One region of the Amycolatopsis alba DSM 44262 genome, then DNA from elsewhere that is predicted to be linked to it. Evidence: riboswitches for the same ligand, from Rfam matches in the RefSeq annotation. Region 1 holds a riboswitch; each other region holds the start of a gene.
The links. Region 1 has a riboswitch for S-adenosylmethionine ahead of AMYAL_RS0112045 (methionine ABC transporter ATP-binding protein). Riboswitches for the same ligand answer to the same signal wherever they lie in the genome.

Region 1 (3,266 bases):
ACTCGATCTCGGCCAGGATCTGGCCGACTTCGGCGGCTAGACGCCGCCCTTCGCGTAGCCGTGTCTGCAACTCGTCGAGGAGCAGATCGGCGTCACCTTCCGGCAGGTTCAGCGGGAAGGTCTTGGGAGTGTTTGTGCTGGTCATCCCTCGATTGTCGGGCCAGATTCGAACGAGTGCACGGTATCGATCGGGTGAATGATCATTACGCTCCGGCAGTGCGAATTTGTGCCCATCACCCTGAAGTGGAACGCGTGCAGATGGGAACCGTCGGAAGGGTGATGGGGGCGAGTCGCGGCCGCCAGCCGAGGCTCAGGGGGGCTGGCTACGATCGTCAAGTGACTGAACTGCTCGGGCCTGCGGAGATCAGGGCGTTGGCGGCCGAGCTGGACGTACGTCCGACCAAGAAGCTCGGCCAGAATTTCGTGCACGACCCCAACACGGTGCGCCGCATCGTCGACCTTTCGGGGATCGGCGAAGGCGACGTCGTACTGGAAGTCGGGCCGGGCCTCGGCTCGCTGACGCTTGGCCTGCTCGCGACCGGTGCCGAAGTCGTCGCGGTCGAAATCGACCCTGTACTGGCGGGGCGGTTGCCGAACACCGTGGCCGAGCGAGGCGGGGCCGAGCGGCTGAAGGTCGTCGGGGCGGACGCACTGCGGATCACGGCGGACGACCTGCCTGCGCGACCGACGGCGCTCGTCGCGAATCTGCCGTACAACGTCGCCGTTCCCGTCGTGCTCCACCTGCTCGCCGAGCTGCCGTCGCTGACCAGTGGTCTCGTGATGGTCCAGACCGAGGTCGCGGACCGAATGGCGGCAGGCCCTGGAAGCCGGACTTATGGCGTGCCCAGCGTCAAGCTCGCGTGGTACGGCAAGGCGCGCAAGGTCGCCGCAGTGCCCCGTGCGGTCTTCTGGCCTGTTCCGAACGTGGACTCCGCGCTGGTCGCTTTCGAGCGAGGTGACTTGGTGTGGTCTGTGGCCAGGGAGCGGCTGTTCGCGGTGGTCGACGCCGCCTTCTCGCAGCGGCGGAAGACCTTGCGCGCGGCATTGGCGTCATGGGCGGGTTCCGCCGATCGCGCGGGCGAGTTGCTCGAGAAGGCGGGTATCGACCCCAAGACCCGCGGCGAGCAGTTGGATGTTCATCAGTTCGTCCGGATCGCCGCTGCAGCAGGCTGACCACCTGTGGCAGATGTGACCGGTACCTCGAGAACGCGTGCCGGTCGATGTCAGCACGAAAGCGTAAGTCCTCTCCTCGATCTGCATGATCCAGACCTGTCTTAGCAGGCAGGGGCCCCGCCATAACACAGGGACGGCTAGTGTCGTTCCATAATGTGGACAGCAGATCCTGTATCATGGACGCGACCAGACGTGTGATCTGCGCCTACGCGCTTGCTTTCATCCAGTGGGATCGGTTTTACTCAGTGAGCCATCCCGAGCGACTGAGAGACCTGGCTCGCCGAAGTCGCAGCAACCACCCTCCACAGGGCAGGTGCTACCGCCAGGACCGATGGAGGCTGTGCCTAATGAACAGGGTCACCCACCCGCTCCTGCTGACCAGGCGACGTGTCGTCGATGAAGGTCGCCGCACGGTAAGTGCGTGTCGACGCTCCACCGTTACTGCCTGAGTCTCTTCCCTTACCTCTGAAATCCGTCCGTTCGGACGGCTACTCGGTGACGGTTGGCGCGCTCGAAAGAAGCAGCGCCCCATTTGCATGGAGCCCTTCGTGATCACTGTCGAAAACCTGTCCAAGTCCTTTCCCCTCAACGGAAATCCCGTCGTCGCCCTGCGCGATGTGAGCGTGGACATCCAAGCGGGCTCGCTGTTCGGAGTCGTCGGTCCGGCAGGCTCCGGCAAGTCGACCCTCGCTCGTTGCATCGGGCTTCAGGAGCGTCCCGACCGGGGCGTCGTTCGCCTCGACGGGCTCAACACCGGGACCCTTGACGGCCGCCGTCTGCGCGAAATCCGCCGTCAGGTCGGTGTCGTGAGCACCAAACCGGAGCTGCTCGCCGAGCGCACCATCGCCGGCAACATCGCGTCGCCGCTCGAACAGCTCGGTCTCGACGGGCCGCAGCGCCGCAACCGCGTCGGTAACCTGCTCGACCTGGTCGGGCTCACCCCGCGAGCGGGGCAGCGGCCGGGCGACCTGTCCGAGGGGCAGCTGCGCCGGGTGGCCATCGCCAAGGCCCTGGCCGCCGGGCCGTCCGTGCTCTTGGCCGACGACCCGACCGCGGGTGTGCAGCCCGAGGAGTCCGGCGCGGTCCTGACCGTGCTCGACCGGGCGCGTGCCGAGCTCGGAGTCACCGTCCTGCTCACCACTCCCGACGCCGGCGTGGTTCGCCGTGTCTGCGACGACGTCGCGGTTCTGGAGGCCGGGGCGATCATCGAACGCGGAACGGTGCTCGACTTGGTCTCCGACCCGAACAGCCGGACCGCGCAGGCGCTCCTGCCCTCGATCGAGACCGGCCGGGCGCAGGCTTCGAAGTACGACCGCGCGGTGGATGTCGTGCTTGTCGGCTTCGCATCGGTCGGCGCGCTGCTGCCGGAGGCGGCAGGTCGCTTCGACGTCGAGCTCGCCACCATCGGAGGCGGCCTGACCCGGATCGGCGACACGCCGGTCGGCCGGTTCCGTCTCGGTGTGCGCGGTGAGCGTGCGGACGCCGCGCTCGCCTGGATCGCCGAACGCGGTGGACACGTGACCCACCCGGTCCGCGGCCCGCAGGGCGTCGCTGCCTGATTCTTGACGAATGGGCCGCCCCGGACGGAATCCGTCCGGGGCGGCCCATTCGTGTCCGACTCGTCCTGTTCTCTTTTCTCCTGGTGGCGGCACAAGTGGAGCGGCCACGTAGGCTTGACTCGTGCTCGCCGTCGTACCGCCCCCAGTAACCGTCAGGGTTCCCGCCAAGGTCAACCTGCACCTGTCGGTCGGTGACGTACGCCCGGACGGCTACCACGAGCTGGTGACCGTGTTCCAGGCGCTTTCCCTGACCGACGAGGTGACCGTCGCGGTCACTGAGGACCCCGGCGTCGAGGTCTATGGCGAAGGTGAAGGTTCCGTACCGACAGGGGCCAACAATCTCGCTTGGAAGGCGGCGCAGGCGCTGGCGGCCCACGTCGGCAAGGCGGACGGTGAGTCCAAGGTCCGGGTGGTGCTTCGCAAAGGCATCCCGGTAGCGGGCGGAATGGCCGGTGGCAGCGCTGACGCGGCCGCGACCCTGGTGGGGCTCGCGTCACTGTGGAAGCTGGAGATCTCCCGTGACGAACTGGCGGG
Region 2 (3,266 bases), 1.4 Mb from region 1:
TGCCCGGCGCCCAGGAGCTGGTCGACGCGGTGTTCGTGCTGGTCATCGTGCTGACGTTGCTCCAAGGGGCGACGCTGACGCCGCTCGCGAGGGTGCTCGGACTGGCTCAGCATTCCGAAGCGCACGAGATCGACGTCGACTCGGCGCCCCTCGACGAGATGGGCGCGGAACTCCTGCAGGTCCGCATCAACGCCGGATCGAAGATGCACGGCGTCTACCTGGCCGAACTGCGGCTGCCGGTGGGGGCGACGATCAGCCTCCTCGTCCGCGACGGCACCGGCTTCACGCCCAACAAGAACACCCGGCTCCAGGAACGCGACCAGTTACTCGTCGTGACCACCTCCGACGCCCGTGACACGGCCGAACGACGGCTCCGTGCCGTCGACCGCGCCGGACGCCTCGCCAGGTGGAAGGGCGAATCCGGCCAGTAGGTCACGAACCGGCACCAGCTGTTCGTCGGTTGATCTCAGAAAATTCTTCCCTTTTGTACTCCTTTTGGATTACTTTCCCGGCAATCGACTCCATCGAATGGGTGAGTGTCACGGGGTAAGGAGTACGCAAGGTGACGAAACTTCCTGCGCGGTTCGCCGGTCTGGGTGTGGCGGCCGCACTCGTCGGGGTGGTTCTCGCCGCACCGGCGGCGTCGGCGGCCGGCGCGTTCCCCGCGTTCGGGCTGCCCTTCGACGCGGGCCAGTCGGTCTACTCGGCGGGGATCCACTCGGACAACGGGAACTCCGGCGTGAAGAACGCCATCGACTTCAGCCCCGGCGACAAGACCGTCCGCGCTCCGCTGGCGGGCACGGTCCGGATCCAGCACTGCGACGGCGGCGACTGGGTGACCGTCGACCACGACGGCGGCTGGCGGACCGGCTACTACCACATGGAGCGCATTTCGGTCACCGACGGCCAGCAGGTCGCCCCCGGCGACGCTCTCGGCCGGACCGGCAACGCGCTGCCCTGCGGCGGCAGCAGCACCGGCGCCCACGTGCACTTCACCCTGTGGACCCTGCCCGCGGCCACCGCCAAGGGCGGCGACTCGCGCGACTTCGGCGTCGACGCGGGCAACTGGAACGGCCTGTCCTACGACGAGGTCTCGACGAAGGTCGCCGAGGCGCATGGCGAGGCTGTCGACGGCAAGACCTTCGGCGGCTGGCAGTTCACCGCGGGCACCGATCAGTACTCCGGTACCGCGACCGAGGTCTCTTCGCGTTCGATCGTCCCGTTGCCGGGCCGATTCCGCGTCTGACCTCCCGTTGCCTGGCGCGGCGCGGCGCCGGGCAACGGTTCTCCTCGGTTGCGCGATGCGTGACCGGCGTCTCAACATCCGGACAAGGGGTGGCTCGATCGCCGGTCCATCCGCTAACTTCGTTCGTAGGTCACGAGTGTCAGCGTCAAGCCCCGGCTAGCTGACCGGCAACCCTCCTTCCGCGGTGGGGTGCCCCGGGTGAGGACCTGGCCTGTCGCGCGGTGCGACGGGCAAGCGCGGGATCCTCGTCGGGTCCCCTGGCCCGGAGGATGACGATGACTCTCGCTCTCGAACGCACCAGCACCCCCGCCGCTGTCGCGGAAACCATTGTGTCGCAAGAAATTCCGACGGTGGCGTGCGCCGATCTGCGGGTTCCGCTGGTCACCGGCGGCGACATCGGCTACGCCAACCTCGATCACGCGGCGAGCGCTCCCTGTCTGGACAAGGTGCGCGACGCGGTCGACGAATTCCTGCCCTGGTACGCCAGCGTCCACCGCGGCGCCGGATTCGCCTCGCAGATCTCCACCAAGCTTTACGAGCGCACGCGCGGAATCCTGCGGGACTTCGTCGACGCGCGGTCGACCGACACCGTCGTGTTCACCCGCAACACCACCGATTCCTTCAACCTTCTCGCCCGCAGCCTGCCGAAGCACACGTCGGTCGTCGTGTTCGACACCGACCACCACGCCGCGCTGCTGCCGTGGAAGGGTCCGAACGTCCGCCGGATCCAGACCCCGCGCACCCGCCTCGCCGCGGTGTCCGCTGTGGACGAAGCACTCGCGGACTGCCCGCAGGGACCGCGGCTGGTCGTCATCACCGGCGCGTCCAACGTGACCGGGGAACTGTTGCCGGTCAAGGAGATCGCCGCCGTCGCCCGGCGGCACGGCGCCCGGATCGCGCTCGACGCGGCGCAGCTCGCACCGCACCGCAAGATCTCCGTGCGCAAACTGGACGTCGACTACGTCGCGATCTCGGGCCACAAGCTGTACGCGCCCTTCGGTGCCGGCGCGCTGATCGGCCGCGCCGACTGGCTGCGCGCCGCCCAGCCGTACCTCGCCGGTGGTGGCGCGACGAAGCTCGTCACCCGAGACTCCGAAGAGCTCGGCGTGGTCTGGAACGCCGGTGCCGAGCGGCACGAAGCCGGTTCCCCCAACACCGTCGGCGTCTACGCGCTCGGTGTCGCCTGCGAGACGCTGGCCGCGAACTGGGACGCGATCGTCGCCCACGAGGACGAACTCCTGGCGCGGCTGCGTCGCGGTCTCGCCGGTATCCCCGGATTCGCCGAGCTGCGGCTGTTCGACGCGCCGGTCGACCGGGTCGGCACGCTCAGCTTCGTCGTCGACGGCTTCGACCCCGGCTGGCTCGCCGCGGTGCTGTCCGCGGAGTACGGCATCGGCGTCCGGGACGGCGCGTTCTGCGCGCATGTCGCGACCAAACGGCTGATCTCCGCCGCCGGTTCGACAGGCCAGCAGGCCGTGCGGGTCAGCCTCGGCCTCGGCAGCACCACCGAACACGTGGACCGGGTCGTCCTGGCACTGCGCCAGATCGTCGCCCGCGGCGCGCGCTGGCAGTACGAAAAGCCGGAAGGCCGCTGGGTTCCGGAGAACGACCCGCGGGAGCTTCCCCCGTTCTGCGCCTGACCCACTACCCTCGTCCCGCATGGGGAATGAGCGACCGCGTTACTGGTTTCCGCTGGCACTACTGGGATTCGCCCAACTGGCGGTGGTGGCTTCATCCGTCGGCACGGGCCGGTACGAGGGCCGGGCCGGTTATGCGCCTTACGGGACCGGCGGGCTGTACGGCGTCGGCCCCGGCGTGGAGATGAGCCGGGAAAGCAACACCGCCATAGCCGTCGCGTTCGGCGACGTCGGCCGGATGGACGCCTGGTTCTTCGCCGTGTTCGTGATCTACGCCGGTACCGCGCTGTACTACACGCTGCGGATGAGGCGCGAGGGGAGAGTCGTGCCGTGGTGGGTGGTCCTCGTGACCGTCGTCGGCGGGCTGGCCATCATCGCGCTGG
Region 3 (3,266 bases), 2.3 Mb from region 1:
ACATCGGCGGTCTCGAATCCGTCTTCGAGGGCAGGTCGGTCGGGGCGGTCGCCGTCGGTCCGGGTCGTGCTCCCGCGTGGGCATGGCAGCAGATCGCGGACGAGACCGCACGTCGCGGGATTCCCTTGCTGGAACTGGGGATCGGGCAACGGCTGGACTGGCCGGGGCTGTCGCTGGATGTATTGGGGCCGCGTTATGTCACCCGGCGATCGGCCCGTGAACAGGACGGCACGGTGATCAACAACGGGTCCGTCGTCCTGCGCGCCGGAACCCCGGCGGGCCGGGTGCTGCTGACCGGCGATGTCGAACTCGCCGCGCAGGCCGACCTGATGGCCGAGGGCGCCGATCTGCGTGCCGAGATCTTGAAGGTCCCGCACCACGGAAGCCGCTACACCGCACCGGACTTCCTCAACGCCGTCGCGCCGCGGCTCGCGCTGGTGAGTGTCGGCGCCGGAAACACTTACGGCCATCCGAACAAGTCCACTTTGGACAATCTGACGGCGGTCGGTGCTTCCGTGGCCAGAACGGACACGGATGGCGACACCGCTGTCGTCGCCGACGCGCGAGGACTCTCCCTGGTGCGCCGGGGTGAGCCCCGCGGCCCGCCTCGTTCTTGAGGCGGGCCGGCGGGAACTCAGATGCCGAGAGCCTCGCGGACCGCGTCTGCCGAGGCGCTGACGGTGGCCTTCGGGCCGACCTTGTCCTCGACGGCGTCGAGGGTCTTGAGACCGTCGCCGGTGATCAGCAGGACGATCTCCTCGTCCGGGTTGAGTTTGCCTGCCTCGATGAGCTTCTTGGCCGTTGCGACGGTGACCCCGCCGGCGGTCTCGGTGAAGATGCCCTCGGTGCGGGCGAGCAGCCGGATGCCTTCGACGACCTCTTCGTCGGTGACGTCTTCGATCGCGCCGCCGGTGCGGTTGACCACGTCCAGGACGTAGGGGCCGTCCGCCGGGTTCCCGATCGCCAGCGACCGGGCGATCGTGTCCGGCTTGACCGGCTGGACGACGTCGTGGCCCGCGCGGAAGGCCGCCGAGACGGGGGAGCAGCCCGTGGCCTGCGCGCCGAACACCTTGTACGGCGTCTCGTCGACGAGGCCGAGCTGTCCGAACTCGCGGAAACCCTTGTCCACCTTGGTGAGCTGGGAACCGGAGGCGATCGGCACCACGATCTGCGAGGGAAGCCGCCAGCCGAGCTGCTCGGCGACCTCGAAGGCCAGCGTCTTGGAGCCTTCCGAGTAGTAGGGCCGGACGTTCACGTTGACGAACGCCCAGCTCTCCTGCTCGGCGGCGAGCTGGGTGGCGAGCCGGTTCACGTCGTCGTAGTTGCCGTCGACCGCGATCAGGTCGCCGTCGTACACGGCGGTGGTGAGGATCTTGGCGCGCTCGAGGGTCTTCGGGATCAGCACGACCGACCGCCAGCCGGCGCGGGCCGCCGCGGCGGCGACGGCGTTGGCCAGGTTGCCGGTCGACGGACAGGCGAGCACGTCGAACCCGAACTCACGGGCGGCGGCCAGTGCGACGGCGACCACGCGGTCCTTGAACGAGTGAGTGGGGTTGCCGGTGTCGTCCTTGACCCAGACCTTCTTGACACCCAAGGCTTTCGCGAGCCTGTCGGCTTGGACGAGCCGGGTGGCGCCGGGTTCGGTGTTGGGGATTTCTTCGACGTTCGACGGAACGGGAAGGAGCTTCTTGTAGCGCCAGATGTTGTTCGGCCCGGATTCGATGTCCTCGCGACGCACGCGGCCGAAGTCGTAGGCGACCTCGAGCGGCGAGAAGTCCTCGGCGGAAACGAATTCGGGGGCGAGCGGCTGCCGGTGTCCCTCTTCCTTCGACACCAGTTCGACGGCCGGTCCGAGATCCGGGGTCTTGGTGGTGGAGGTCGTGCCGAGGGTTGCGGTCATCGCGAGGTCCTTTCCTCATCTGCCCCGCCATGGCGGGCCGGAATTGGCACCGTGTTCGTCAGCTATCCCGCGATCGCGGGATGACAGGCTGACGCCGGTTGCCGGGGCTTCATCGGGCCGTTCCCTCTGCCCCTCTGGATGAGCGGTATTCGATTGTCGGCACGCACATGATCGCGTCGCCTCGCCAACACCGTACGACATGAGGCTCAGGTGGGGCCACAGTGCCCGGAACACATCACCGGACAAAGCACACGAGAGGAGGAGTGGGAGGATCCTCTCCGTGACGACGCAAGCTTCCGCCCCATCGCCGCTGGTCCTGGTTCTCGGTGAGGAAGAGCTGCTGATCGAACGCGCGATCCGCAGCGCCTCGGACGCGGCCAAAGCGGCCGATCCGACGGCGGATCTGACCCGGATCCGGGTGTCGGACCTCACAGTCCCCGCACTCGCGGAGATGGTCAGCCCTTCACTGTTCGCCGAGGGCAGGGTGATCGTCCTCGAATCGGCGCACGACATCTCGCAGGAGCTCTCCGACGGGGTGATGGCCTACGTCAAGGCACCCGCCGAGGGCATCGTGCTCGTCGTCGTGCACAGCGGAGGCGGCCGGAGCAAGGCCGCGAAGGCGCTTCCCGCGGCCTTGAAGAAGGCAGGGGCGGAGGTCGTCGAGTGCCCGAAACTGACCAAACCCGCGGAGCGCGAATCCTTTGTCCGTAACGAGGTCCGCCGGGTCGGCGGGAAGATCGACGGTGCGGCCGTGCTCGCCCTGATCGACGCCGTCGGCTCGGATCTGCGCGAGCTTTCGTCGGCCGCGACCCAGCTCGTCGCGGACGCCGGTGGAACGGTCGACGAGCAGGCCGTCCGGCGCTACCACCGAGGCCGTGCGGACGTGAACGGGTTCGCCGTCGCCGAGAAAGCCGTCGCCGGCGACAAGACGGCGGCGCTGGAGTCGCTGCGCTGGGCGATGCAGCTGGGTGTTCCGCACGTGCTGGTCGCGGATGCCCTCGCCGACGCCGTCCGGACGATCGCGCGGGTGTCGGGAGCTGGTCGCGGGAACCCGAACCAGATGGCGGGCGAGCTGGGGATGCCGCCGTGGAAGGTCCGCAAGGCGCAAGGGCAGGCTCGTGGCTGGGGGCAGGACGGCCTCGCCACCGCGATGCGGATCGTCGCCCGGCTCAACGCCGAGGTCAAGGGTGCCGCGGCCAACCCGGAGTACGCGCTGGAGCGCGCTGTCCTGGAAGTCGTCGACGCCCACGGCACAAGTCGCTGAACACAGCGAAAGGCCCCGGTGACGCGAGTCACCGGGGCCCTTCGAAAGCCGATCAGAGAGAGTTCGCGCGCTTCGCCAGCGCGGACTTCTTGTTGGCGGCCT

Region 2: linked by a shared signal. The riboswitch ahead of AMYAL_RS0105275 (aminotransferase class V-fold PLP-dependent enzyme) and the one ahead of AMYAL_RS0112045 (methionine ABC transporter ATP-binding protein) in region 1 are both predicted to bind S-adenosylmethionine.
Region 3: linked by a shared signal. The riboswitch ahead of thrC (threonine synthase) and the one ahead of AMYAL_RS0112045 (methionine ABC transporter ATP-binding protein) in region 1 are both predicted to bind S-adenosylmethionine.

What each region holds. Positions count from the first base shown of each region.
Region 1 covers NZ_KB913032.1:2,568,971-2,572,236, reverse strand. The annotation lists gene AMYAL_RS45845 (DUF222 domain-containing protein) at 1-145, opposite strand, end outside; gene rsmA (16S rRNA (adenine(1518)-N(6)/adenine(1519)-N(6))-dimethyltransferase RsmA) at 337-1,173, shown strand; SAM riboswitch class I at 1,421-1,511, shown strand; gene AMYAL_RS0112045 (methionine ABC transporter ATP-binding protein) at 1,722-2,732, shown strand; gene AMYAL_RS0112040 (4-(cytidine 5'-diphospho)-2-C-methyl-D-erythritol kinase) at 2,854-3,266, shown strand, end outside.
Region 2 covers NZ_KB913032.1:1,154,588-1,157,853, reverse strand. The annotation lists gene AMYAL_RS0105285 (potassium/proton antiporter) at 1-431, shown strand, start outside; gene AMYAL_RS0105280 (M23 family metallopeptidase) at 563-1,246, shown strand; SAM riboswitch class IV at 1,375-1,489, shown strand; gene AMYAL_RS0105275 (aminotransferase class V-fold PLP-dependent enzyme) at 1,522-2,886, shown strand; gene AMYAL_RS0105270 (hypothetical protein) at 2,906-3,266, shown strand, end outside.
Region 3 covers NZ_KB913032.1:236,308-239,573, reverse strand. The annotation lists gene AMYAL_RS0101035 (ComEC/Rec2 family competence protein) at 1-617, shown strand, start outside; gene thrC (threonine synthase) at 635-1,900, opposite strand; SAM riboswitch class I at 1,913-2,045, opposite strand; gene holA (DNA polymerase III subunit delta) at 2,181-3,164, shown strand; gene rpsT (30S ribosomal protein S20) at 3,217-3,266, opposite strand, start outside.